2 regions of the Pseudomonas sp. LB3P25 genome follow, and region 2 is predicted to be linked to the other one. Evidence: riboswitches for the same ligand, from Rfam matches in the RefSeq annotation. Region 2 holds a riboswitch; the other holds the start of a gene.
The links. Region 2 has a riboswitch for cobalamin ahead of cobW (cobalamin biosynthesis protein CobW). Riboswitches for the same ligand answer to the same signal wherever they lie in the genome.
Positions count from the first base shown of each region.

Region 1: it holds a riboswitch for cobalamin, as region 2 does, so the genes downstream of both, cobO (cob(I)yrinic acid a,c-diamide adenosyltransferase) here and cobW (cobalamin biosynthesis protein CobW) in region 2, are expected to answer to the same signal.

Region 1 is NZ_CM142711.1:5,343,345-5,347,014, forward strand. Features, by position in the region: gene ACYZTW_RS24575 (cobyrinate a,c-diamide synthase) at 1-1,340, opposite strand, end outside; gene cobO (cob(I)yrinic acid a,c-diamide adenosyltransferase) at 1,337-1,948, opposite strand; cobalamin riboswitch at 2,030-2,261, opposite strand; gene ACYZTW_RS24585 (hypothetical protein) at 2,416-3,000, shown strand; gene ACYZTW_RS24590 (PQQ-dependent sugar dehydrogenase) at 3,069-3,670, shown strand, end outside.
Region 2 is NZ_CM142711.1:4,257,148-4,260,817, reverse strand. Features, by position in the region: gene ACYZTW_RS19410 (cobalamin biosynthesis protein) at 1-194, opposite strand, end outside; gene ACYZTW_RS19405 (CbtA family protein) at 191-898, opposite strand; gene ACYZTW_RS19400 (CbtB domain-containing protein) at 910-1,113, opposite strand; cobalamin riboswitch at 1,234-1,462, opposite strand; cobalamin riboswitch at 1,714-1,928, shown strand; gene cobW (cobalamin biosynthesis protein CobW) at 2,031-3,092, shown strand; gene cobN (cobaltochelatase subunit CobN) at 3,096-3,670, shown strand, end outside.

The DNA of each region.
Region 1 (3,670 bases), 1.1 Mb from region 2:
TATTCCAATGTGGGAGCGAGCCTGCTCGCGATGGCGGCCTCAAGGTCAGGCGCAAACAATGCGGCTACAGCAGTCGGATTGGATGGAAAATAAAAGTGCACATAAGAGGCGGTCATCCGCCCTTCACGATAAACCGCCTCTGCCCCTCGCCCGCCGTTCGGGCTCAGACCACGAGCGATGGGCTCAAGCTCGGTGCTGGTCAGCGAATGGTGATAGGTGTGCCCACGCAACGACCCTTCCGGCAGTTCGACCGCCTGCAACGCCAACGCAGCCAGACGCTTTTGCATCACCGCATCCCCCGCCAGCAAGCCGACCAGTTCAGCGCGAGCCCCCTCGACATCGGTCAACGAATCGAGCAAATACAGCATGCCGCCGCACTCCGCCAACAACGGTTTGCCCGCCGCATGGTGAGCGCGGATTGCAGTCAGCATTGTGGTGTTCTCTGACAGCGCCACATGGTGCAATTCGGGATAACCGCCTGGCAGGTAGAGGCTATCTGCCTCCGGCAATTGCGTGTCACGGATCGGCGAGAAAAACAGCAACTCAGCGCCCATGGCCCGCAGCAAATCCAGGCTTGCGCCGTAGGTGAAGGCAAACGCTTCGTCACGGGCTACAGCGATACGAACGCCGGCCAACAGAGGCTCGACAGCGATCACATCAGGAGCGGCGAATTCCACCGCCGGTGGCAGCGCGACTTCGCAACTGCTGGCCAGCGCATCGGCTGCCGCATCGAGGCGCAGATCGAGATCGTTCAGCTCACTGGCCTGAACCAGACCGAGGTGTCGACTCGGCAATTCGATCCCGGTTTCCCGGGACAACGCGCCGTACCAGCGCAAGCCTTCAGTCAGGCTGCCTTCGAGCAATTGCGCGTGCCGCAACGTGCCAACACGATTGGCCAACACGCCAGCAAACGGCAAGTCCGGCTGATAACGCGCCAGCCCCAACGCCAGTGCGCCAAAGGTCTGGGCCATGGCAGTGCCGTCGATCACCCCCAGCACCGGCACACCGAAGTGTCGCGCCAGATCAGCGCTGGACGGCGTACCGTCGAACAAGCCCATGACGCCTTCGATGAGGATCAGATCGGCTTCGCCGGCCGCTTCCCACAACAGTCGACGACTTTCCTGCTCGCCGACCATCCACATGTCCAGTTGATACACCGGCGCACCGCTGGCGCGCTCGAGAATCATCGGGTCGAGAAAGTCCGGGCCGCATTTGAACACGCGCACCTTGCGCCCCTGATTGCGATGCAAACGGGCCAGTGCGGCGGTGACGGTGGTCTTGCCCTGACCGGAGGCCGGCGCGGCAATCAATACCGCCGGGCAATGACGTGGTTGACTCACAATTCGACGCCTTTTTGCGCTTTGATCCCGGCCTGGAACGCGTGCTTGATCACGCCCATTTCGGTGACGGTGTCGGCCAGTTCGATCATTTCCGGCTTGGCGCCGCGACCGGTCACCACCACGTGCTGCATCGGCGGACGGGCCTGCAAGTCGCTGAGCACTTGATCGAGATCCAGATAACCGTGCTTGAGGGCGATGTTCAATTCATCCAGCACCACCAGGCCGATCGACGGATCACGCAGCAATTCGCGGGACACCGCCCATGCGGCTTCGGCGGCGGCGATGTCACGCTGGCGATCCTGGGTTTCCCAGGTGAAGCCCTCGCCCATCACATGAAAACGCACCTGTTCCGGAAAGCGCCGAAAGAACAGTTCTTCGCCGGTGCTGCTGCGCCCTTTAATGAACTGCACCACGCCACACTGCATGCCGTGGCCCATGGACCGGGCGAGCATGCCGAAGGCCGAGCTGCTTTTGCCTTTGCCGTTGCCGGTCAGCACCAGCAGCAGGCCACATTCATTCGGGGAATTGGCGATGCGTTCGTCGATCACGGCTTTTTTGCGCAGCATGCGCGCCAGATGACGTTCGTCACGATCGGGGGTATCAGTCATGGGGGAGCTCTCCGTTGAGGCTGGATAACGGCGGGCAGGCACAAGAATAGACGGCAAGAAGCCTGGCATCGCCCACCGTGATGCCGCTGGATGGATCAGGCCGGTCTCCGGGCTCATGAGCGGCGTTGGCCTGGCTGCGCGCCTTCCCATGTTGATATCAACACAGTGGCTCAAGGCGCAGTCTTCACTCATTTACCGTTGCGGGGGCAGCGCCGGGATCGTGAGCCTTCATGAATTGAAGAGATCGCTCACCGGCTTCCCTGTTTCACTCTGTCGACCAAGGTCACAGAGCACCTGAAACAAGCCGCGAAGGTTAGAGGGTTGGGGATGGAGCGTCAATTGAAGACGGGCAGCCTGCGAGCGAATAACTGCCGTCGATCAATTATCTGACGCCAATCTTGTGCCACACTCTCAGCAGTGATATCAAAGAGCCACAACCTCACAACACAATAACAAGGGTGAGCCACATGCAAGGCATGATCATCAGCAATCCGAAGCTGGAATTCCTGCGACCGGTGCTGGAACGCTGGTTTGACTGTATCGACCGCTACAACGCCGTGCGCGGCGACAACGACACGCCTTACTGGTTCGACGAAAAAGCCAACCTGAGCCTGCTTTCCGCCGCGGCCTGGATGGCGGAAATGGTTACGCTGCAACAAACGCCAACCCGTAAACAGACCGAAGAAGGCGAACGCAATGGCCGCGCCGATCTGTTTATCGCGACCAGCGAAGAACGCGCTTACCTTCAAGCAACCCAGCGCTGGCCACGCGTCAACAGCCTGAACCTGACTCAAGCATTGCAGGACATCACCAACGACGCCAAGCGCATCAGCTACGCCAGCGACCTGAAACTCGGCTGCCTGTTCGTCGCGCCGCAAAAAGCTCAACAAAGCGCCACCCCGGAAGAACTCCAGGACATGGTCGACGACCTGCAAAAGGAACACACCTGCGCGGTAGCCTGGTACTTCCCCTATGCCTATCGCAAGTTGCGCAATGAAGCCGGCAACTATCACCCCGGCATCGCCGTGCTGTTCAAGGAAGCCCGCGGCTGACCGGTTGAACCATCGCGCACCGGCGCTTCTCTATTGATTAGGTCAATGCATTCATAGGGAAGATCAGCATGCGCAAGCCCCAGCTCGTTCTCGTCATCGTGCTCGCCGGAGGGCTTGCCGCCTGTGGTGAAACCTCCAGGCTGCAAGTCTCCGACGGCACCGGCCCGTCACCCAAGCTGCCAGAACCGAACAAGACCCTGATCCCGACGATGAACATCGCCCCGGCGATCGGCTGGCCGAACGGCGCGAAACCGATCGCCGCGACGGGGACTCAGGTGGCGGCTTTTGCCGAAGGCCTCGATCACCCGCGCTGGCTCTACGTGCTGCCTAACGGCGACGTGCTGGTCGCCGAAACCAACGCACCGCCCAAACCCGATGACGGCAAAGGCATTCGTGGCTGGGTCATGGGCAAAGTCATGGGCCGTGCCGGGGCCAAAGTACCGAGCCCGAACCGCATCACGCTGCTGCGGGACAAGGACCACGACGGGATCGCCGAAACCCGCACAGTGTTCCTGGAAAACCTCAACTCACCCTTCGGCATGACCCTGGTCGGCAATGACCTGTACGTCGCCGACACGGACCGCTTGCTGCGCTTCCACTATGAAAACGGCGAGACGGCGATCAAGTCGCAGCCGATGAAGGTGATCGACCTGCCGGGCGGTACGCTGAA
Region 2 (3,670 bases):
AGCTGTTCGGCCAATTCGATCAGGCCAGGTTCTTCGCGCTTCAGGTCGATGCTGGCCAGGGCCTTGATCTGGTGAAGTTCGATTTTATGAGCCTGTAACGCCTGATCGAGCAGCGCCCGCAGCGTACTGACGGGGCAGCCGCGCTGGCAGCCCAGGCCGACCACCAGGGGCGGCGCTGCGCTGGTGTCACTCATGCGTGGTACTGACCATCGCTTTTGCGGCGGAACAACCAGGCACTGATCAGGCCCAGGGCCAGCCAGAATCCCATGTTGGTCAGCTGCGAAGCGATTTTGAACTGAGTTTCCAGGGCTTGCGGAGCGAGCATCGAGTGGACTTCCGGTTGTGGTGCGCCGATCACATGAGGAACAGCCAGAATGGCCACGCCGAGCACTTTCATCAGCCAGTGACGGCTGAACACGATCAATGCGATGCCGACCGCGGTGGAGGCAGCTGTGCCTATCCACCAGATTTGCCGTTGCGCCAAATCAGCAGCGGCAGTGCCCGGCAACTCAGGCGGCAGACCGAGGGTCGGTGCCAGCACGAACGTCGCGTAACCGGCCAGGCCCCAGAGCAGACCTTGGGAGGTTTTGGTCGGAGCGCGCAAGGTATAGAGGCCGGCGAGCATCAGCGCGAAACCGACCGCTACCACCAGGTTGCCGCCCGTGGTGGACAGCACGCGCTGCCAGCCGTCTTCCGGTTCCCAGGCTTCAGCATCGTGAGTGTGAGCGGCGACAGCACCCGCGGCGTGTTCGTGAATCTCAACAGCGGCGGGCTCGGATTTTTCGTAAGTCTCAGCCTGCAGAATCAGCGGAGCCACCCAGAAGCTTTGCAGCAAGGTCAGCAGCAGGGCGGCCAGGAGCCCGGTGAACCCTGCGGTTTGCGCAATACGCTTGATCATGTCGGCAGGTCTCAATGGCACGGGAACGCAGAGCTGTGGCGGGTATCGTGCGCGGCATTGTGCACCGCTTCGATGTGCGAGAAACCGGCGAAATACACAAGGCTAGCGCCAAGGATCGACGCACACACGGCGGCGGTCAGGCGTTGAGTCAGGGTCGTGGTAGTGCTGGCGGTGCTCTTATCAGTGTTGCTGCCGGTGCTGCTAATGATCGACATGGCGCTTCCCTCTGGTCTGTCAGGGGGTGAATAGAGCGCATGGAAGACCCCTGCGAATCGGGATCGCAGAGGTTCAAACAGCGCCCGCCCACCGCGGGTTTGTTATTCAGTGATCGTAATGGTCACTTTGTGTTGCGGGCCGGTCTCCGGGCTCACGAGGGGCACTGGCTTTCGCCTTGACCTGCAAGCATCACCTTCCCATGCCGAACTGCTGGCACAGTGGATCTGACGCTTCGCTCGCTTACCGTTGCGGGGGCAGCACCGGACTGACATGACTTTAGAGTAAAGCACATGATTCACCGGTTTCCCGTTTCACCCTGTGAAGGGCACCCGTAACAAGGCGTGTAGGAGAGCATGGGCGGGGGTTGGGCGTCAATTGGCATGGGTTCTCAACTCTGTGGTGAGGTGGATATCTGCGGTGAGGGTATTTATCTGTGGCGAGGGGATTTATCCCCGTTGGGCTGCGAAGCGGCCCCCTGCATTCTTCAGGCTTACCCCGCAAACAGGTCTTGCGACGGCTTCGCCGCCGAACGGGGATAAATCCCCTCGCCACAGGGATCGCAATCAACTTCTGAACATTGACCCGCCCCCACACGATGCGTAGCCTTGCGCTTTCGAGGTTCTTCGGCGTCTGCCGAAGCTAAGAAGGGAACGCGGTCGATGCCGCGGCTGCCCCCGCAACTGTGAACGGTGATGTTCGCTGCCACGCCACTGCAAACCCTGTGCAACGGGTTCGCGGGAAGGCGCAGCGAATGCCAGGCCCACAAGCCCGGCAAACCGTCAGCCAGGAGACCTGCCTCGACACAGATTCTCACTTTCAACCGGGCGGGGTGATCCGGTGGCGAACTGTTCAGGCACGCGCGTCCGCGTTGCCGGTCGTCGTCCCGTATGCCCGCCACCTTGCCAAAGGGCATCCGATGAAAACATTGGCCAAACTCCCCGTCACCATCGTTACCGGCTTCCTCGGCTCGGGCAAAACCACCTTGCTGCGGCACATGCTCGACAACGCTCAGGGCCGCCGCATTGCGGTGATCGTCAACGAGTTCGGCGAGCTGGGCATCGACGGTGAAATTCTCAAGCAGTGCTCCATCGGCTGCACTGAAGAAGAAGCCAACGGCCGCGTATACGAATTGGCCAACGGCTGCCTGTGCTGCACCGTCCAAGAAGAATTCTTCCCGGTGATGCGCGAATTGGTGGCCCGTCGCGGCGACCTCGACCACATCCTCATCGAAACCTCCGGCCTGGCCCTGCCAAAACCGCTGGTGCAAGCCTTCCAGTGGCCGGAAATCCGCAGCGCCTGCACCGTTGATGCGGTCATCACCGTGGTCGACAGCCCAGCGGTCGCCGCTGGCACCTTCGCGGCTTTCCCGGACCAGGTCGATGCCCAGCGCAAACTCGACCCCAACCTGGACCACGAATCGCCGCTGCACGAACTGTTCGCCGACCAACTGGCCAGCGCCGACCTGGTGATTCTCAACAAGGCCGACCTGATCAGCCCTGAAGACCTGGCCCGTGTACGCCTGGAAGTCGCTGAAGAGCTGCCGCCCGCGGTGAAAGTCATCGAAGCCAGCAGCGGTCGTCTGCCACTGGACGTGCTGATCGGTCTCGGCGCCGGTTCCGAAGAACACATCGACAGCCGTCACAGCCATCACGATCACCACCATGAAGGCGAAGACGATCACGACCACGATGCTTTTGATTCGATTTCCATCGAACTGCCGTCAGCCGACGAAAGCCTGCTGCTGGACGCGCTGACCCAATTGGTGGTCCAGCACGGCATCCTGCGCGTCAAAGGTTTTGCGGCGATCCCGAACAAACCGATGCGCCTGCTGATCCAGGGCGTGGGCACGCGTTTCGACAAACACTTTGACCGTCAGTGGGGCGCCGATGAAGCGCGCACCACGCGCCTGGTGTTGATCGGCCAGGAATTGGACGCCGCGCTGCTCGAAACGCAATTGCGCGCTGCGCTCAGCGTTTAAGCCATGCACCTGCTCAGGACCCAGCCCGGCGGTTTCGTGTCGGATGACAACATTGCCGACCTTGGACAAACTCCCGCCGAGCTGGTGATCCTGTGCAGCGGCGACTCCAGCCTCGCACTGCTCGCCGAGGCGGCGCAGCAGTTGCCGGATGATTACCCGAGCGTGCGTCTGGCCAACCCGATGCAGGTGCAGAACCACGCGTCGGTCGACCTGTATGTCGACGAAGTGCTGCGCCACGCCAAGGTCATTTTGATTTCGCTGCACGGCGGCATCGCCTATTGGCGTTACGGCGTCGAGCAACTGGTGCAACTGTCGGAGCGCGGCGTGCAGCTGATTCTGGTGCCCGGCGATGACCGCCCGGACCCGGAACTCAGCGAGCTGAGCACGGTGGCTGCCTGCGACCGCGATCGGCTCTGGCAGTTTCTGCGTCAGGGCGGCATGAGCAATGCCCTGGATTTCTTCCGCTGCCTCGCCAATCGTTGGCTGGATCGCGACTACGCCTGGGCCGAGCCGCAAACCCTGCCGCGCACAGCGATCTACCACCCGCAAAAAAGCCCGGCTGAACTGAAGGATTGGCA